DNA from 2 places in the Kovacikia sp. CALU 1929 genome. Region 1 is predicted to be linked to the other one. Evidence: predicted binding sites of a transcription regulator. Region 1 holds the regulator's gene; the other holds the start of a gene.
The links. Region 1 encodes NtcA, which controls nitrogen genes in cyanobacteria. Its sites were predicted from a motif close to TTTGTANNNNNNNNTACAAA; they were not measured.

Region 1 (16,628 bases):
GGTTTATCCAAGGGGGCGTTGCTGAACGTGGGCATGAAAGCCAAATTCGCCCTCACCTAGCCCTTTCCCAACAGGTGAGGGCACAAGAATTTTAGTTTTCTTATCCCTGGGGAGAATGGTTGAGGGTGTCGCTGTTCAATATGAGTTTGCACTTAACAAGGGGCTTAAGCCCCTTGTCTGCCAGGCATTCTTCTGGGCAGCTTCAAAGAGAATTGGTATAAGTCTTAGTGGTTTGATTCTAAATTAAGCTGGCTCTCGCCTACACTAGGAGTCATGCAATCTGGGATTGAGTCCTTACCTCTCGAAGTCGTACATCTGATTGCAGCGGGTGAAGTGATTGACTCGCTGGCGGCTGTTGTACGAGAACTGGCAGAAAACGCCCTTGATGCGGGAGCAACCCGGATTTCAATTGCTCTCTATCCAGAGCAGTGGCGAATTCGAGTGGCAGATAATGGTGCCGGGATGAGCCTGGACGACCTGAAGCAGGCGGCTTTACCCCATACCACCAGTAAAATTCACTGTTTTCAAGACCTGGAAAAGATTGTTAGTCTGGGGTTTCGGGGAGAAGCCTTACACAGTCTCGCTCAGTTAGCAGATTTGGAAATTTTGAGCCGTTCCTGTGCTTCCTCTGAAGGGTGGTGGGTTGGTTACGATATCCAGGGATATCCGGCTCAGGTGGAACCTGCGGCGATCGCCCCCGGCACAGTCGTCATTGCCGATCACCTCTTTGGCAACTGGGCTGTCCGTCGTCAAGGCTTACCCCCTCTAGGGCATCAGCTTAAAGCGGTACAAACTGTCATTTACCAGATGGCGCTCTGTCATCCCCATGTGACCTGGCAAGTCGAGCAAAACGATCGCACCTGGTTCAATCTGTGGATGGGCAAAACAGCCCGTCAAATTCTGCCCCAAATTCTGCGAGAGGTGCCGATGACTGCCTTGCAAGAACTCACCGTTCAGGTTGCAGATCCACCGGGTGAATTTAGTCCAGGGGGTGCTCTGACAACGCCGCCGCTACTGCCGTTGCCATCCTCTCTCTACCTTCTCCTCGGACTTCCCGATCGCTGCCACCGTCACCGACCGGATTGGGTTCGGATAGCGATTAATCAGCGTTTTGTCCAACTGCCAGAATTAGAGCAAACCATTCTGGCTGGGTTTCGCCGCACCTTGCCCCGAGATCGCTTCCCTATCTGTCTTGCCCACCTCCACATTCCTTCCCACCAGATTGACTGGAACCGCCATCCCGCTAAATCTGAAGTCTATTTGCATCACCTAGACTACTGGCGAGAGCAACTGACTGAAGCCATTGATCAGGCATTACGTCTCAGTGCTGCCAACCTTGAAAGTACGCTTTACTCCGATCGTGCCAACCAGGTGTTGAAAACTGCCGAGGCAGGCAGGAGTTACCACACGCAGGGAATTCAGCCTCTAGATGGCAGAGGACAGCAGGAGGGGCAGGAGAGCAAAGGGGCAGAGGGGAATTCTCAACTCTCAACTCTCAACTCTCAACTTCTGACACCCGGCACCCGCTTAAAAGCGATCGCTCAAGTTCACAACATGTATATCCTGGCTGAACATTCCACCGGAGTATGGTTGATTGAACAGCACATCGCCCATGAACGGGTGTTGTATGAGCAGTTGTGCGATCGCTGGCAAATGGTACCGTTGCGATCGCCGATTGTCTTAAATCGGCTTGCAATCGGTCAGGTGGAACAATTGCAACGCCTGGGGTTAGAGGTAGAACCCTTTGGAGAGCAGGTCTGGGTGGTGCGATCGGCTCCAGAGCTTTTATCTGATCGGGATGATTGCCCCGCAGCCCTTCTAGAACTCAGCCTGGGAGGTGATTTACAGGCGGCACAGGTAGCAACTGCCTGCCGCAGCGCCATTCGCAATGGAAAGCCGCTAACCCTCGAACAAATGCAGACCCTATTGAATCAGTGGCAGCAAACTCGTAATCCCCGCACCTGCCCCCACGGTCGTCCAATTTGTCTGATGTTGGAAGAATCCTCCCTTTCCCGGTTTTTCCGCCGCCACTGGGTCATCGGCAAGAGCCACGGAATTTAAAGGGAATTGGCAGCAGCAGAAACAGGATGGGAAATTGAGCGGTTTCCGATGGAGTCCCCTTTACAATTCCAACGATGCTTACAGCCATTTTCATTTGTGTATGCCACACCGATCCACTGTTTCCCATGAATCTAAAGGCATCACCTGTGTGGCACCCGCCTGAAAACCGCTGTAGCTCTGATTGCGGTTTAGATTAGGAGCGATCGCAGCCAAAGGCAAGTTTTTTTGTGTTGCAATTCATGTTCACGGCTATGATAGGGGCGGTCATCGTCAGTTCTTGGAGCTTTTGTTGACTTTTAGTACAAATGTACCGTAGGATTTCCTACATCGTCGGTGTACCTTTATTCACAAAAGAGCAAAGCCATGAGCCTATCCAACTCCCCGCTGGTCAAGCGTAGTCGTTTCTGTCTTGCTGCTGCCGGTGCTGTATTAATTCAATTTCCTGGTGTGTCAATTGCTCAGCAAGTGGCTCCCTGTCGCCAATTGGGTAGGGACAATACCGTTGTCATTATTGAAGCCAGTAATAACGAGCGCCTGCAACGGGTAAATCAGGTGGTGAATGAGCGTAATTTGAAAGGGCAGTTCTGTGCTTCTAGACGAACCGGTAGAACGGTGTGGATGTCGAATCAGCTCAGTAATGTGGAGTTAGCCGTCAAGGTTTTTGACTACTTTAGGGCGGTTGGCTTGGTCAGCCCGGTGAACCTGAATGGCAATGGCAATGAAGTTCCAAGCCCATACCCTGCTTTTCCAGATAACCAAAATCCTAACAATGCTCCAAACGGTCGCGGTGTGCGGATCTGAGTGGAAGAAGGCAGAAGGCAAACCTTAACGACAGGCAGAGGTCAATTCGGAGCGCAGTAAAAAATCACTGTCCTTGATGATAAAGGGAATATAGCGTTTCCTTTCTGGGTGAGGTACATCTCATCTGTTTGACTTAAGTGCTTTACGGCTATCCATGTACCTCACTGGATTCAAAAACACTATAAAGGGATTCAGCGGTTGATTAATTCGTGACCGTTTGAGCTTGCTGGTGCATCATTTCCTGGAAATGGATGAAGTCCTGCCGAGGGTTGGCATGTAGGACTTTGATTTCCAGGCGATCGCCCGGTGAAACAGAGCGACTAAACCGCATGGGCAGCTCAATGCCCAGATCCTCCAGCAGAATCAATCCCAAATTCTCATGTTCCCTGAGCCAGCGCAGCATCAGAGCATGCCAAACCTCGTCGGCATTGCGGCGTAAAAACTCTAACCCCCAGTATTTATTCGTTTGTCGTTCAACCAGGGTCGCTTCATAGGCGGCAGTACTGACACTGAGCGTTAGCTCTTTCATTTCTTCGGCTGAAAAAGGTAATTGGTCTCCCCGCAGGTGTGCCTTGATCTGAAAATGTGCCAGCAGGTCAGTATAGCGACGAATGGGGGAAGTGACCTGGGCGTAAGTATCTAGCCCTAGACTGGCGTGGCGGGCGGGGGTAATCCCCATTTCACTGCGAGGCATACAGCGACGAATCGCACAGGCACGCACAGGTCCAGGTGGCAGTAAGAGTAGTTCTTCCTCGGGTGGCAATTCGGGTTGGGACTGGTAGCGGAACGGCAGGGCTAAACTCTGAGCCTGCCCATAACGAGCCGCCACTTCTCCTGCCAAAATCATCATCTCTGCTACTAAGTAGCGTGCGACGGAATCGTTCAGCACTTGAATAATGATTTCATCATCCGCAGACACCTTAATGGAAGACTCGGGCATATTAATACTAATTGCGCCTTGGGTTTGCCGCCATTGCCGCCGGCGTTTTGCCCACTGGGCGATCGCCTCCAGTTCTGACTCTGCTTCTACACCCAGTTCCAGCATTTCATCCACATCTTCATAGGTGAGGCGATAGGTTGCTTTAATCAGGCTGGCGTGGATGCTATAGTCCTGAATCGCCCCTGCCGGATCTAAAACGACACCAAAACTCAGGGCACAGCAGACTTTTCCCTGTATCAGGCTCATGGGTCCGGTTGCCAGTTCTGCCGGAAACATGGGAATCATCCCCGTTGGCAAATATAGGGTTGTACTGCGCCGACGAGCTTCCAAATCCAACTCATCGCCGGGTTCTAACCAGCGGCTAGGGTCAGCGATATGAATCCACAGGCGTTGAGTTCCATCCGACAAATATTCCAGGCTCAAACCGTCGTCAATCTCACGGGTACTTTCATCGTCAATGGTGTAAACCTTGAGATGGGTCAAATCCAGACGATCAGTATCTAAATCGGGAGGGGGTGAGATTAAACGGTGATGTGCCACTTCCAGTACCTTCGCGGGAAACTGAACTGGGATCTGGCTGCGCCTCAAAAACAGGTTTTCGTGAAGGCTCCACAGCCCCAAATCCACCAGCAGTTGAAAGGCAGCTTCAGGTGTCTCAGGTCGTTTCAAGTGTAGCAGGGTTTCCAGGGCAGGTGCCCGATGGGTAGCTTCTTCACCAAACGTAGCAAACCGCTCCATTGCATCCAACCGGGAGCGATCGCTGACTTGCCATTCGATTGGCTGCCCTGAGAGTGCCTGCTCTATCCGCGAGATAAACTCTCCCCACTCCCGCTGGCGCTGTCCTGCCATCTCTAATTGGTGCCTTAGCTCTGCCACTTGTGCTTTGGGGCGAGGTTCGTACCGATCACCTTTCTGCTTAAAGTAGAGGCGATCGTCAGATAGCAGCCAGTGGGCAGCATAGCCCAATAAAGGACTTTGATCAGAAAAGAGTAACAGCGCCATCCCTGACGGATCGATAGATTCCCCCTCATCCACCAAAAGTTCCCAGGCAACCTCCAAACTAGAAGGATCGAGGTTGATCTGAGTTTCTTTTAGAAATGAAGGAATATCAGAGGACTTATAACCTGCCCCAACCTCATAAGTGACCTGTCGGGGATGAAGCGTATGGGACTGCCCTCGCTCATCGATCGCAATCCAGTGTTTTTTACCTTCTGGACGTTCGATGACAGCAAGGCGGCGATCGCCGTTCAGACGAAATTCAACAAGGGTTCCCTTCTCCATTGGCATTGGTGGGGTGAGGGGCTGGTGTAGCTGGGCACAGGGAACCTATAAGCACAGGAAGTTATCTAACTGAAAAGCCAGAAACTGGCAGACACTATCCTCATGTAACTCATCCCTGAACCCTGCACCTGAATTGATTAACCTTCCTGATTAATGAAGGGTAGCAATGCCAGAATACGAGCACGCTTGATTGCCTCAGTTAGATCGCGCTGTTGCTTGGCAGTTAGTCCCGTAATTCGGCGAGGAAGAATTTTGCCCCGTTCGGTAATGAATTTGCGCAGCAAGTCAACATCCTTGTAGTCGATGGGATCTTCTGGCTTGATGGGAGATACGCGGCGACGAAAATAGGTCATGGTTTGGTAGTCAGTAGTCAATAGTTAGTGATCAGTAACCAGCCGTTTAGAGTGAGCGAGAAACCAGGCAATGGGATGGTTCCTGTTGCCTATCATCGGTCACCTTACTTAATTTCTTTATGCACAGTGTGACTGTTGCAGTGGGGGCAGAACTTTTTCAGTTCGAGCCGTGCGGTAGTGTTGCGGCGATTTTTCATCGTCGTGTAGCGGGAAACACCGGGCGATCGCTTGTCGGGGTTTGTGCGACACTCGGTACACTCCAGCGTAATGATGATACGAACGCCTTTATTCTTAGCCATAATCCTACAAAATCAAAAAACTGGAAATCATAGACGCAAACATCCATTATTTCACAAGCTATCTACGTTGTGCAAACATTTTTTTCAGCTTGATATCGAGGGAGTAGCCCCGTCGGGTCTGAACGAGGACAGTACGGGCAAGACGATCATGGAATGCCTGCCGCCCCTCTTCATCTGTAAACGCAAACCCACAGTCTGCCAGTAGCGGAATTACCCCAACCAGGATGAAGCCATTGGTGGGACTCAAATTGACTAACCCAATGAAGACGAGCAACGCCCCTAAGCCTGCGATCGCCTCCCGTTTCAGCAGCTCTTTAAGGGTCGGGGTTGAACCATGCCTGAGTGCAGCCACTCGAATATCAAATGCCCACCGTCCGAGACTTTGTCCCTTATTTCTTTCCACCACGACCACCCGTAACCCCAGCCAGAGCAGGGCAAAAAATAGAATGTAAAGGGTACTACCGCCAAACAAGCTCAATAGGGAAACCAGCCCAAAATCCACTGCAAAAGCAGCAATCCTACGATCCATCGGCACCCTGGGATACCGACGAGGTGGCTCTGGCTCACCGTTCATCATTTACTGTCCCCAAACATCGTCCTCAGAAGCATCCTCCCCACGAGCAGAGTCTCCATTCAGGGATGGCTCTGACTCTAGCTTAGATGAAGCCTGTTCAAATGAGTCCTGTTCAACCGTGGGGCTGGCAGCTTCCATTCCTTCAAACCCTGTACGCGGCTCTAATTCATGAGCCTGCCATTCAGGCTGAGCCGGTTCAACCTGCGATTTGGTTTCTGCCCTCGGTTGGGATTCTAATGCGGAGAGGGTAGTGGTTGCTTGCTCAACCACGGCAACCGACGGCGCAACCGCCGGCTCTAACGGGGCTTCGGCGATCATAGGCGGCAAAATTTGCTTGATCTGCAACCCAAATAGGGAAAAGCTACGGCGGATCCGCTCCAGTGGGTAGGGAGTGGTTGAGGTAAATCCTGCTTCGCTGTGCAGCATCACGCTCAGGACGCTAACCGGAACCTGGGTAAATAAGTTAATGGCAAGGAACGCGATCGCTGCCATGAGCAAGCCCAGCAACCGCCAAGCTGGTGGGAAAAGAGCAACCGGGGCAGCCATGGGAGCCACTTTGTAGACTTGATATAGCAGCCCAAATAGCAGAACAGAAACACCCACTGCCAGAATCTGATTGCGCTGAGACTTAAATAAGGTCAGCAATCGTCGCTGGTCTTCCGTAATCTGCTCTGGTTTAACCGCAACGGCTACCAGGCTGAAGATGTAAAACGGACGTTGCCATTGCATCCATAGCACAGGTGCAATCCCGATTGCTCCGACCAGAAGTAGTTCAAGCCATACAGGCAGGACCGGATCACCCACGGCAAAACCAAGCAGACAAATTTCTACCAGGATGGGAACGACTGCCAAACCAGCCAGGTGAATCCACAGATACGGATCAGACCAAAAAGAGCGCATAGCCAAAAACTCAACGGATGAAGCCCATGCCAAGTATAAAACTGTAAGACGAACACCGCGAGTTGATTTTCTTGTATTTCCGTTGCCCTATGGGTCGAGATTGTCTGTAAGGTTATACAGACAGCGGTTACCAGACGAATGACGAAAAAAGAACACCAGATCAACGCATCACCTTACAGCGGTTTTCAGACGAGTGCCACACAGCGAATGCCTGTGCATTCAGACAAAACTAAAGATTTATGTGGCATACACAAATGAAAATGGCTGTAAGTCCAGATTCAGAAGTCCCTATCAATCTTGCTCTTCTGCGAATCCGCTTAATTCACCAGGGTAGAAATGACTGTCTAATATTGCTGTCAGGCTGTAAGGACATTCCGTGGGGAAAGTGCGATGGGGTAAATCAATCTCTCCAACGGCTAGTTCAACCCCTTTCAAATACCCTTTAAAAAGGGCTTCTTCAAGGTATGGCTTGAGACTAGGATTATCTTCAAGCAATTCAGTGATATCCAGGCGTTGAATGCGAAGAGTTGCTAAATAACTACGGCTGCGATATTGAGGTTGGTAGTGCCATTTCAGTAAATGCCCAATCAGAACGCTCAAGCGGTTACGAAGTTCTTGACGTTGCTCCTTACCCAAGGATTCAATTTCCTCGATTAAATTCGGTAAGTCAATCTGCCCCCATTGATGGGTGCGAAGAAGCCTCGCCTGTTCCTGCGTCCAGGCATAGAAGTCAACTTCATAGAGCTTGAGTGTAAGGTAAGGATTTTTGGACTTTTCTGAATTGGTTTCGGGCATATGCCTTAGCTGACTCCAACCACAGCCCTTAATTAGCTCTTAGACTATTCGTAAGTTGCTTGTCCCAGCAATAAAGATAACAAAAAAGCTGAGAACAGACCTCCAGCCTTACAAATGAACCTGGAAATCGATTCTCAAAGCTTTTGACGGAAAAACTTCAACGAAGACAATCGCTTAAACTGAGGCGCGATCGCGGGCCGAATCGACGGTTGGTAACACTTCAGCAGTTTGACGCTGTTCCTTAATGGCTTTTAACTGCTGGAGTAAAGACTCGGTTTCTGCCTGGAGGTTGAGAAACTTCATTTGCTGGTCGAGACGATATTGAGTTTTCATTGCTTCCAGAAGGCGGGATTGCCGGGAATCTGTGGAGGATGCTAATTCAGGAGAGGAAACCAGCACCGTTGCACTGGACATATTGAGTGAACGTTCGGTTGTTAATGTCTGACTAGTCATTTCTACTCACTTACACCACTTTCAATATCTTAACCTAAGCTTCACAAAAAATTGTAATTCATTGTTACAAAACAAACGGTAGAACTGGCTCAGTTTTCAAACTGGTCGATGAGAACTCCTCCTACTGCTGGACTTGGAACCGCTAGGGGATGGGTCGAGGATCGGGGTACACTAAACGTACCTCCCTTCGCCAGACTCAACGCTCAGGTGAATTTGAACATTTCCATCTAAACGCAGAACTCCAAGTTTAGTATGTCTGTTCAACACAGCATTGTAGACGGCAAATGGTGAAATCGAGTTCTTTGTTTCATCTGATCGCTGCTGGAAATCCCCGTGTCTCTAACTCTATCTGCATCCCAGACCTTCCCGACCGATCCCCATTCCCCATCCCCCTCTCCCTCGCAGGGCTGGCATGGGTTGATTGAGTCCTATCGGCAATACTTGCCTGTAACTGAGCAAACGCCAGTGATAACCCTCAATGAGGGCAATACACCATTGATCCCGGTGTCTGCGATCGCTGAGCAAATTGGCAAACAGGTGCGGGTATTCGTTAAGTTTGATGGCTTAAACCCCACCGGCAGCTTCAAGGACCGGGGCATGACGATGGCAATTTCAAAGGCAAAAGAAGCCGGCGCGCAAGCCGTGATCTGCGCCAGTACGGGTAATACCTCTGCTTCTGCTGCTGCCTATGCTGGACGCGCTGGAATGCGTGCCTTCGTGCTGATCCCCGATGGCTATGTCGCAATGGGTAAGCTGGCACAGGCGTTGCTTTATGGTGCTGAAGTTCTAGCGATCAAGGGCAATTTTGACCGGGCACTGGAAATTGTGCGGGAAATGTCTGCGAATTATCCGGTTACCCTGGTTAACTCCGTGAATCCCTATCGGCTTCAGGGGCAGAAGACGGCTGCGTTTGAAGTCGTGGATGTCCTGGGTGATGCTCCTGACTGGCTCTGCATCCCGGTTGGCAATGCCGGGAATATCACTGCTTACTGGATGGGTTTTTGCGAGTACCACCAGGAACAGCGGTGCAGTAAATTGCCGCGTATGATGGGATTTCAGGCAGCCGGTGCCGCCCCCTTGCTGTTGGGCAAGGCGATCGAGCATCCCGAAACCCTGGCAACCGCGATTCGCATTGGCAATCCGGCAAATTGGGAGCGGGCGATCGCGGTTCAAGAAGCTAGCCAGGGCAAGTTCACTGCTGTCACCGATGACGAAATCCTCGATGCCTATCGTCTCCTCGCTTCCCGTGAAGGAATTTTTTGCGAACCGGCAAGTGCCGCCTCTGTGGCTGGGCTGTTGAAAGTCAAAGATCAGGTTCCAGCAGGAGCAACCATCGTTTGTGTTCTGACCGGCAACGGGTTGAAAGACCCAGACTGTGCGATCAAACACAGCCACAGCCAGTTCAAACAGGGCGTTGAGCCGGATTTGAAGTCGGTTGCTGATGCAATGGGGTTTTAAGGAAAGCGATCGCGGGGGTGGTGAGGAGTGAGGGATGAGGAGTTGTTGATTGTTCGTAGAGCCTCCAGACCTCCGAGGTTTTGAAAACCTCGGAGGTCTTAGCCTGACGAGTTAACATCTCTATCTTTCAACCCGCAACTCTCAACTTTCTGTTTCACGCCTCCCCTTTACCCTCACTCATTCCCATAATTTCGTAGCCTGCATCAACGTAAATAATTTGCCCTGTGATCCCGCTTGAAAGGTCACTGCACAAAAAAGCGGCAGTATTGCCAACTTCAGTTTGAGTCACGGTGCGGCGCAGGGGAGCAACCTGTTCAACATGGTGAATCATGTCAAGGATGCCGCCAACCGCAGAAGATGCCAGAGTCCGGATGGGTCCAGCGGAGATGGCATTAACTCGGATATTTTGGGGACCTAGTTCTGATGCCAGATAGCGCACATTCATTTCCAGAGCTGCTTTTGCAATCCCCATCACGTTGTAATTGGGGATGACCTTGACTCCTCCCAGGTAAGTGAGCGTGACCACACTGCCCCCTGCCGTCATTAGCGGTTGAGCAGCGGAGCATAGCTTGATCAATGAATAAGCGCTAATGTCCAGGGCGGCTGCAAATCCGGCGCGCGAGGTATTAGCAAAACTGCCTGTCAAATCTTCTTTGTTAGCAAAGGCAAGGCAGTGAATCAGAATATCGAGCTGTCCCCACTTGTCTTTGACGGTTTCAAAGGTTGATTGAATTTGCTCGTCGTCCTGAACATTGCAGGGAAGAAACAGAGAGGGCTGTACTGGCTCTACCAGATCCGCAATCTTTTTAACGCGGCGTTCCTCATCAGGCAGATAAGTTATTCCAATCTTTGCTCCTGCTTGATGGAGCTGTTGGGCAATGCCCCAGGCGATGGAACGATTGTTAGCGATACCAGTAACCAGGGCGTTTTTTCCAGTCAAATTCAGCATAACTCTCAATCTGTAGGTAAGTGGTGAGGTGTCAGGTGTCAGGCTTCGACGTGAGCTTCGACGTGAGCGCTCAGCCGAACAGTGTCAGGTGTTGGGCGTTAGGTGCCTTTATTCTTTTTCGCTTCGTGGACTGCTCTATAGAGAATACTCAAAGATGGGGTATATCGGATAGCAAAGGTGTGCAACATAATAGGGAAATGACGTTTCCCGTCTAAACTGTGGTTGACCTTATAGATGCGCTCGAATCCTTGACTCCCTGGATTAGGGCATTCCCACTTGATTGAGAATGGTGATACAGCGGTTCTCATGCTGATGCGGTACAAGCTGGTGGTTTGTTATGAGTCATTAGTCCCTTGGGGGCAACCAATGACCAATGATCAAGAACGACCAAAAACGTACTTCACAAAGTTGAGAATTGCTATATCGCGTTTTTAAGAACAGTATTTGGCAGAAGAAACGCCAGTATCAAATTAATTAACTGTGGTGATAGCGTTTTTGAATTCAATGAAGTAATGGATAGCCGTAGAATCCTTGAGTCAAACAGATGAGATGTACCTCACCCAGAAAGGAAACGCTATAAGATGTTCTTAAACCATCTGGATTGGAGTTCAGGTGGTGCAAGTCCGAGTTAAATTTAAGCCTTTTTAGACAGCGAAGGGTTAAGGCAGTAGTCCAATATGTAACATCAGGCACAAAAACCTGCGGTGTAGTAAGTTTAAGTGTTCTAAGTTACAGATCTATCATTAGGTTCACTTAACTTAGGGCTGTACCTATTAGTTAACCGGGTAATCTTTTGGGTAGCAGGTAGGGTATATGGTTGTGATGCAAGATAAACCATTGGCATCTGTATTCCGCCAGATGGGGGGCGGGGCTTTTCCACCCGTTGTTGAAACGTTTGAACGGGGTAAAACAATTTTTTTCCCAGGAGATCCAGCCGAGCGTGTCTACTTTCTTCTTAAAGGGGCAGTCAAGCTATCCAGGGTTTACGAGGCGGGAGAAGAAATTACGGTCGCATTACTGCGAGAGAATAGCGTCTTTGGAGTTCTTTCACTGATCACCGGGCACAAGTCCGATCGCTTTTATCATGCCGTTGCATTTACCCCGGTTGAATTGCTCTCAGTCCCAATTGAACAAGTTGAAAAAGCACTGAAGGATAATCCTGATCTATCGATGGTTTTCCTGCGAGGGCTATCGTCCCGGATCTTACAGACTGAAATGATGATTGAAACCCTGGCTCACCGGGATATGGGTTCTCGGCTGGTCAGTTTTTTGCTGATCCTATGCCGTGATTTTGGGGTGCCCAGCAGTGATGGGATCACGATTGACCTGAAGTTGTCTCACCAGGCGATCGCGGAAGCAATTGGCTCCACCCGCGTTACCGTCACTCGCTTGCTTGGAGATCTACGCCAGGACAAAATGATCTCCATCCACAAAAAGAAAATAACTGTTCACAATCCAGTGACGTTAAGCCAGCAGTTTACTTGAGGAGGAGAGGAGAGGAGTTTGTACCCCTTACTCCTTTCCCCTCACTTCCCTCTCCAACCTGTTCCAGGTCAGTTCACCATCAGAGGTAAGATGCCATCGGAGAAGGTGGGCGGGTTGACCAATGTGGTTAGCCGACAGCCCGATCGCCTGACGGGGAGAACAAGTTACCAGGGCGATCGCTTGCTCCACGCTGCAAAGCCCCCATCTAACTAGATTTTGTGCGCCGGTGAGTAGGGGGAGGGTGGTTCCAGACAGGGTGCCATCGGGGAGTCGTGCTGTGCCTTCGTGAACCTCAATCTGGCGGGTATCCCAGGGATAGGTGCCATCGGGGAGTCCCAGGGGAGACAGGGCATCGCTGACTAAAAATATTCCCTGTTCGTAATTGCTTGCTTTGAGCAAAATATCCATCATGGTGGGGGAAACGTGCTCACCATCAGCAATCAGCCCGCAGTAAACGTTGGGGTTGGTGATGGCGGCTCCCAACAGTCCAGGTTCCCGGTGGTGCAGAGCTGGCATGGCGTTAAAAGCATGGGTGACCATAGTGGCTCCCATGCTAAACGCTCGTTGAGCCTGGGTTGCCCTTGCCAGAGAATGTCCCAGGCTGATGGTAATCCCCAAAGACTGGAGATAGGGAATGACCTTGTCGGTCTGATCCAGTTCAGGTGCCAGAGTCATGACCTTAACAAGGCTGGCATAGTCTCCCAGAACTCGTTTGACGTTCTCTAAAGTCAGGGGTAACAAATGTTCTTCGGGGTGTGCCCCTCGTTTCTGAGGATTGAGGAACGGACCTTCCAGGTGAACACCGAGCACTTGAGCAAATTTTGTCTGGTGACACTGGTGAAGGGTGGCAAGCGATCGCTGAATATTCTCGACTGAGGTAGTCACAATCGTTGGTAGAAACCCATCAACCCCCTGGTGCCAGAGAAACTCGCTAATATCCTTGATCTGGGTGCAATGGTCAGGATTGAGGTCAGGAAATGCCAGCCCTAGCGCTCCATTGATCTGGAGATCAACCCCTCCCAGGGAAACCCAATCACCCTCAACATCCAGAGAAGCTGTATTTTCAGGATGGGATAGCAGGGTTGGGGCGATCGCTTCAACCACTCCTTCACGAATTAAGATGTGCTGTAAGCCGTCCTGCCCAACAATGCGGGAATTTTTCAGAATCAAATTCTCAACCATGACACCTGACACCTGACACCTAACACCTTCATTTTCACCGCTTGTGTTCTAATCTTGAAATTGAATCGTACTGACTGGAGAAATAGGGTTTGCAAGTCCAATCGGGGTTAAAACGCGGCAAAGATTACATTGGGGTAGGGGTAGGGGCAGTTATTTTTGAAAACGGACAAATTCTCCTGATTGAGCGTTTGGTGCCACCAGAAGCCGGATATTGGGCGATTCAAGGAGGTGCCGTTGAGTTTGGCGAGACGATTGAAGCGGCAATCAAGCGGGAAGTTAAAGAAGAACTTGGGGTTGAAAGCGAAGTCGTGACACTGCTAGGAGTCACCGACCACATTTTGCCCGATGAAGAAGTTCACTGGGTTGCTCCTGTATTTCTGGTGAAGATTACAGCAGGTACGCCTCAAAATGTAGAAAGCCACAAACACCGAGACTTACGCTGGTTCTCACTCAATGACTTGCCCGATCAGATCACCCTGACAACCCGCTATGCGGTAGAGTTCCTGAAGAGCTACGATAGCAGGAAACAGGGAGTGGAGAGTTGAAAGTAGAGAGTTGGGGCGATAATCGGTAATGGGCGAAACAGTTACCTGACATCAAAAACCATCACCTTACATTCACAGTCCACTGACTACTGACTACTGACTACTGACTACTTTACCAACAACAACTAACAACCTCTCACCCTTCCATGTCCCCACCCCTGATTGGCATCATTATGGGCAGTGATTCGGACTTGCCCACGATGAAGGAGGCGATCGCAGCCTGCGAAGAATTTGGCGTTCTCTATGAGGTGGGGATTGTCTCGGCACACCGAACACCTGAACGCATGGTGGCATATGCCAAAGAAGCTCATCAGCGGGGACTAAAGGTAATCATTGCCGGAGCTGGAGGAGCTGCTCACCTGCCGGGTATGGTTGCGGCATTGACCCCGCTACCAGTGATTGGGGTTCCTGTTCCTAGCCGCCACTTGCAAGGAATAGACTCGCTTTACTCGATTGTGCAGATGCCTGCGGGAATTCCGGTGGCGACTGTGGCGATCGGCAATGCCCGCAATGCCGGACTGTTAGCCATACAAATTCTGGCAACCCATGATGCATCTCTACTGGAAAAGGTTCAGCAATATCGTCAAAGCCTGAATCAGATGGTAATGGAGAAGCAATCTAGGCTGAATCAAATCGGATATCAGAAATATTTGGAGATGTGAGTGCTAGGAGGGATGTTTGAAAATGGGTCATGGTCTATCTTAATCCGAAGGAATAGACTTGCAAGACATCGGAGGTAAAGGCAGTGAGTGATCGAGTACTCGTTGCAGGAGCAACAGGCGGCGTTGGGCAATTAGTGGTTGCCAGATTGATCCAAAAAGGGATGCCAGTGAGGGTTCTCACTCGTGGAGTAGAGCGGGCACAAAAAATGTTTGAAGGGAAGGTTGAGGCGATCGCTGGCGATACCCGTGACCTATCCACTCTCCCAGCAGCAACCCAGAATATCTCTTACATCATTTGCTGTACAGGAACGACTGCCTTCCCTTCTGAGAAATGGGACTTTGAGGTACCTGAAACCAGCAATCCAGTGCAGCAGTGGTTGGAATGGGGACAAATTTATTTCAATCCAGACTACCGCCGCACAAAAGCCAGAAACGGTCCCCAACAGGTTGATGCCGAAGGGGTTCATAACTTGGTTGCAGCGGCACCTCAAGATCTAAAGCGCTTTGTGTACATCTCATCCTGTGGAGTTGAGCGGAAAGATCAGTTTCCCTACACGGCGTTAAACGCTTTTGGAGTACTGGATGCCAAGCAGAAAGGCGAACAGTCCATCATTTCTTCGGGACTACCTTACACCATCATTCGACCAGGGCGGTTAATTGACGGACCCTATACTTCCTATGATTTAAATACCTTATTGAAAGCCACAACCGACGGTAAGCAAGGTGTCGTCATTGGCACTGGAGACAAACTAAATGGGCAAACCAGTCGGATTGATGTGGCGGCTGCCTGTGTGGAGTGTTTGCACAATCCAGCCACGGAAAGACAGGTATTTGAACTCATCAACCAGGGAGACAGAGCAGCGGTTGTAGATTGGGCAGCTTTATTTGCCCAGTTACCTCAAAATAGCGCCTAACCGTTGGTGTCCAGCAACCCACAGTGCTGTGGGTTGTTTGTCTGATCTGGTTCAAATGTTCAAACTGTTTCTGCTAAGTCTTTGAGAGAGCTAAACAAGCCAGCCGTCAACTGCTGAGCGTCACTTTTAGGTGAACCAAGGTTATAGTCAGCGACACGCAAGGGGGTGCCGACTTGAATCTTGGCGCAACTTTTCCAGGGAACGCCAGGTTGGCTGTAGTGGATATGAATCGGCACTATCTGGGTGTCCAGATCAGGCTGGTTGGTTTCTGCCTGAAGGGCAAGACGGGCAAGACCGGGCTTTAAGGGCTGGACTTCCCCTCCACAAAAAATATCTCCTTCAGGAAAGATCACCAGTACTTCGTTATTTCTCAGCAGTTCTATGCCGTAACGGAGGCTGGAGATCGCCGGACGCTTAGTATTCACCGCAAATCCGCCCAAATGCCGAATCAGCCAACCCTGCAATCCGACCACCTCATCGGCTGAGACCATAAAATGCAGGTGTCGTCCGGTAAGGTCATGTCCAGCAACATAGGGAATCATGAAGGCATCCCACCGCGATCGGTGGGTTGGAGCTAGAATCACAGGTCCTGACGCGGGCAGATTTTGCTGCCCGACAACCTCAATCTCCTTGAAATAGTGAGGGACAACCCCATAGCGCCCAATCGGATACGCCAGTGAGACTAACCAGGGCGTAAACTGATGGAGTGGAAGTGTCTCAGAATTTGAGGACCCTTGAAGCGAAAACTTTGCCGCATGCAGCAACAGGTTGTGCCTAAAAAAGCCCCTCTTATCAGAGGGCGGCACTTGAACATCTGGACTGGCAGAATGCTGAAGATTAGACTTCAGCGGAGTCATAGAATCAAACGAACTCATAGCGAGAACAGGGACTGGTTAGATGCGAGGGTGTTGTCTACCTCTACCCTAAATATCACCGGCTAAAATACCTTCTACCTTAAGGACACTTTCCCTGGTGG
Region 2 (4,675 bases), on a different contig from region 1:
ACGTTCAGGAGATATCCAGTAAAGATATTCCACATTTGGGTCGTATCGTACACCCACTCTCAAATTAGAAAAGTCATCCTCGCAAATTTCAAAGCCAAATCGAACAATAATTTGAGCAACCAGGCAATCAGGAGTATCGCTAGTTTCCCCAGAGGTGTCACGTTCCTGCCAGAACTTGTCAAGGAATCGTCTGAGGGTGGGAAGAATCTTGTCAGGGGTGCCGCCCCTACTGGCATAGATAATTGCCGGGTTGCCTGCGACAATAATGTGACAGGGATGAGCCATTTTGAGGTGAAGTAAGGGTTGGTAAAGGGTCAGTAGAAATCCCAGGAAAAAGTGTTTGTGCCTTTCTCCTGAAGCGAATTAATCTTAACTTCTAAAGTCTAAACGACCAATGCGTCCAGAATGCGCGAAATCACGGATTTAGTCAGGAGGAGATTCCGACAATATGAATACAGATAACATTAAGTTTTTTAACAATCAAGGCTGGTGCAGGTAATCAATCATCGGTCTATCGTCAACGGCGGCTTTGACCAATGACCAATGACCTGTTACCAATCACCCATTTACCAGTTCGTTTCATCCTTTGCATCAGCTCTGACTACTAAAGAACTGAGTCTCTCTGCTATTTCTGAGGTTACCCATGCTGCCTTCGACCTTCCCCCAGTCAACCGAAAAATCTTCATTAAATCCCAGGCTTCTAGAATCACGCAGCCAATACCGTTCCTGTCATATCCGTTTACCGGGAGACAGCCATCGCATGGCTGCCATTTTGGTTGAGGGGAAGTACTACAGCCTGGTCAAGGTTGCCCAAACTGGACAACAGACGCTCGAAATCTCTCGGCGGTTGATCATGAAAGGTCATCAAATTCTGATTACAAAAATTGTAAAAGGCTATGCTATCTGGGTTTTTGAACCAGAGGCTGTCCCAGAAATGTCAATCGGCGCTTCTGCTCAGCCTGTTCACAAGTCCGTGACTCCGCCAACCTGTCGAATTCTGAGTGACCAGAGCCGCTATCAGATTTGTGAAATTCGTGTTCCCGACCTCGACGATCGCTTGGAGGCGGTTTTAGTGGACGGTCAATACTATGGCTTGTTTAAGGTGGTAGAGACGCGCCAGCAGGCGTTGGAGTTTGCCGCTAAGTTAGGGCGGCGGGGAGATGCCACCATTATTACGAAAACCCAAAAGGGGGATGCTATCTGGGTCCGCGAAGCAGAGGCTCAGCCTGTTGGGTAGAATTCCCGATATATTTTGAGAAATAGGTTATTCCTTAAAAACAAGTGGACAGGGGCGATCGCCCCTGTCCACTCAGTTTTTTAAGACCTATTTCCAGTGTTGTGTCAAAAACAATTACAGGTCTTTTTCACTTAACTCGCGGGTCATATAGTCAAACGGCTGATCTACAATTGCCGCATTGTCAATCCCAGCTTCTGTCACCAGTTCTTTGACAATATCCTTCATAATTTGGATGCCTTGAACGGTTGGACCAATCGGCACACCCAAGGAATTGTAGGTTTCCCGCAAGCCCTCTAAAACTCGCTCATCTAAAACATCCGTATCCCCAGCTACCAAGGCATAACTTGCGTAGCGGAGATAGTAATCCATATCCCGCAAACAAGCCGCATACCGACGAGTGGTATAAGCGTAACCGCCCGGTCGGATCAATTCAGGCTGTTCATCAAACAGTTGTAAACCTGCCCGCTTCACAATATCCGCTGCATTGGCATTAATAACGGCGGCAGCACGAACCCGTGCCATACCTGTATTGAAATAGGACTTCAGGTTATCCATCGCGTCACGGTCCAGATACCGACCTGTAACGTCATAGTTTCTAATCAGGCTTGTTACTGCATCCCGCATGGAATTTTTCTCCCACTAGTCCTCTATAAAATCAGTTTGGCTATCTTGGTTGACTTTGCAGGCGAATCCAAATCGCAGAGTTGGGGATCTGTCGCCTCCAGTCGCAAGCATCAGTTTACCACGTAGCGATGGATGGATCTGTCAACAGTTTTGGAATTTGGAATTCTGATTTGGGGATGTGGCGATCGCAGCAAACCCAAAATTTAGAATCTGCTAATCTACCCAAGCACCAACCCTAAATCTAAGTTTAAGTCTGGCTTGCCAGAGGGAAATTTTGTAGTTCTTGATACAAAATCTGCTTAAACCTGTCTCTAGGATGATTCAGATACAATCACACTGCAACTCCCAGGGGTATTTTTACTGAGGTAGTGAATTCCTCAATACAAGCCATCCCCTCAGGGTTAAAGCGTTCAGATAAAGATTGTCTTCTGTCTCTATCCCTGTTTTAAAGACTAGAGACCGTACAGCACTCAAGGAGTAATTCATGACAACCCCGCAGGAAATTCTGGAATGGATCAAGCGAGATAGTATCCAGATGATCGATCTGAAGTTCATCGACATGCCAGGGATCTGGCAGCATTTGACGCTCTACCACGACATGATCGATGAGAGCAGCTTCACGGATGGTGTTGCCTTCGATGGATCTAGTATCCGGGGTTGGAAAGCCATCAATGACTCAGATATGGCAATGGTGCCCGATCCCAACACTGCATGGATCGATCCCTTCATGGAAGAGCCAACTCTGAGCCTGATTTGCAGCATCGTAGAGCCACGTACAGGTCAACCCTACAGCCGTGACCCCCGTTCCATTGCCCAGAAAGCGCTCGATTATCTAAAAACAACTGGGCTTGGCGACACAGCATACTTTGGACCTGAAGCAGAGTTTTTCGTATTTGACGATGTCCGGTTTGACCAGACCCAAAGTTCAGGCTATTACTTTGTAGACAGCGTTGAAGGACGGTGGAACTCTGGTCGAGAAGAACCCGGTGGCAACCTGGGCTACAAACCCCGGTATAAAGAAGGCTACTTCCCAGTGGCACCCACCGATACCTTGCAGGACATCCGAACTGAGATGTTGCTGACAATGGCAAAATGTGGCGTGCCCATTGAGAAGCATCACCATGAGGTAGCCACTGGTGGACAATGCGAACTAGGTTTCCGGTTTGCTTCCCTGGTCAATGCTGCTGACTATCTGATGACCTACAAATACTGCATCAAGAACGTTGCTAAGAAGTATGGAAAATCAGTAACTTTCATGCCCAAACCGTTATTTAACGATAATGGTACCGGCATGCACTGCCACCAGTCTATTTGGAGCAATGGTCAACCCACCTTCTATGGCAAAGGCGGTTATGCAGATCTAAGCGAAACAGCCCTGCACTACATCGGTGGGTTGCTGAAGCACGCTCCGGCATTGCTGGCGCTGACCAACCCCACCACTAACTCCTACAAGCGTCTGGTTCCTGGGTTTGAGGCTCCGGTGAACTTGGCATACTCTCAAGGCAACCGTTCTGCATCTATCCGGATTCCACTCTCTGGCGATAACCCCAAAGCCAAGCGTCTAGAGTTTCGCTGTCCCGATGCTTCCTGTAACCCTTACCTGGCATTTGCTGCAATGCTGTGTGCTGGTATTGATGGGATCAAAAACAAGATTGATCCGGGTTCTCCATTGGATGTAGATATCTACGATCTCAGCCCTGAAGAACTGGCAAAAGTGCCCTCTACACCCGGTTCACTGATGGATGCGCTGAAGAACCTGGAAGCTGACCATGAGTTCTTGACCGCTGGTGGTGTTTTCACTGAGGACTTCGTTAACACCTGGATCAGCTACAAGCTAGACAACGAAGTGATTCCAATGAGCATTCGTCCTCACCCCTACGAATTTGCGCTCTACTACGATGTCTAATCAGACAGGGCGGAGTGTGAAGTGCGAAGTGCAAAGTAGGTTACTGTATCCAGATTTCCGTTTGTGACTACTGATAACCGTAGCCGTCCTTAGTAAAAGGGCGGCTATTTTTTGGCAAATCAAAAGTAGCACAGTAGATTACCGACCACTGCCACTGCCCACTCAACTACTGGCTTGCGCCCTACCACTTACTATCGTTCGGCTGAGTGGTTACCTCAAAGCCTATCATCTAAGATTCTCTGCCCCCTGACCCCGACCTCTGCTGAGATATCTAGCTCCGATTAGCATAAGAGTATTAGGTGAATCGGTTCGTTAGCAGAGGTACAAAGATGATCATTAAAAAGCAATTTGGCAGCTTTGAGGAAATGTTAGCAGGTTCTAGTTTGCCAGTTTTAGTTGATTTCTATGCAACCTGGTGTGGTCCCTGCCAGATGATGGCAAGCATTCTTGAGCAGGTAAACAGCCAGATGAAAAATCAATTAAAGGTCGTCAAAATCGATACAGAGAAATATCCCCAATTAGCATCTACCTATCAGGTCCATGCTTTGCCAACGCTGGTTCTGTTTAAGCAAGGACAAGCTGTTGAGCGAATTGAGGGCGTACTGTCAGCCGAGCAATTGATTCAGCGGTTGAAACGATTTGTTTGAGAAAGTTTTCAGCCGTTTAAAGCATTTCTAGAGCGTACTTTAAAGGTTCAGACCCAGGTAGTATTGGCGACTGTTGGCAAAGCGTTCCCGTAGGATAGGTGCGACTACACAGACGGAACTTGCCTATAGCCTGCGGCAATGTTTTGTCTGCGGTGGCATCAGAGGGCTAATGGCAATGGGGATTGCATAAAACAGCAATCCTGTTTAGCGGTTGTCGGTAATTAAATTTGCAGAGAGGGATGATGAAATAAATGAGCCATC

Region 2: glnA (type I glutamate--ammonia ligase) is a predicted target of NtcA. The motif match lies at 2,135-2,154, and genes of this name have one in related genera.

What each region holds. Positions count from the first base shown of each region.
Region 1 covers NZ_JBXBCF010000075.1:152,095-168,722, forward strand. The annotation lists gene mutL (DNA mismatch repair endonuclease MutL) at 274-2,061, shown strand; gene AC1S52_RS19165 (hypothetical protein) at 2,425-2,862, shown strand; gene AC1S52_RS19170 (ribonuclease catalytic domain-containing protein) at 3,065-5,083, opposite strand; gene rpsR (30S ribosomal protein S18) at 5,221-5,436, opposite strand; gene rpmG (50S ribosomal protein L33) at 5,541-5,735, opposite strand; gene AC1S52_RS19185 (RDD family protein) at 5,794-6,312, opposite strand; gene AC1S52_RS19190 (low-complexity tail membrane protein) at 6,313-7,209, opposite strand; gene AC1S52_RS19195 (DUF29 domain-containing protein) at 7,501-8,004, opposite strand; gene AC1S52_RS19200 (hypothetical protein) at 8,179-8,457, opposite strand; gene thrC (threonine synthase) at 8,791-9,915, shown strand; gene fabI (enoyl-ACP reductase FabI) at 10,070-10,864, opposite strand; gene ntcA (global nitrogen regulator NtcA) at 11,678-12,349, shown strand; gene nagA (N-acetylglucosamine-6-phosphate deacetylase) at 12,377-13,531, opposite strand; gene AC1S52_RS19225 (NUDIX domain-containing protein) at 13,621-14,076, shown strand; gene purE (5-(carboxyamino)imidazole ribonucleotide mutase) at 14,223-14,738, shown strand; gene AC1S52_RS19235 (SDR family oxidoreductase) at 14,822-15,652, shown strand; gene AC1S52_RS19240 (lysophospholipid acyltransferase family protein) at 15,712-16,527, opposite strand; gene tadA (tRNA adenosine(34) deaminase TadA) at 16,607-16,628, opposite strand, start outside.
Region 2 covers NZ_JBXBCF010000065.1:142,867-147,541, reverse strand. The annotation lists gene AC1S52_RS12340 (histidine kinase) at 1-285, opposite strand, end outside; gene AC1S52_RS12335 (hypothetical protein) at 644-1,237, shown strand; gene apcB (allophycocyanin subunit beta) at 1,352-1,861, opposite strand; gene glnA (type I glutamate--ammonia ligase) at 2,346-3,767, shown strand; gene trxA (thioredoxin) at 4,097-4,414, shown strand.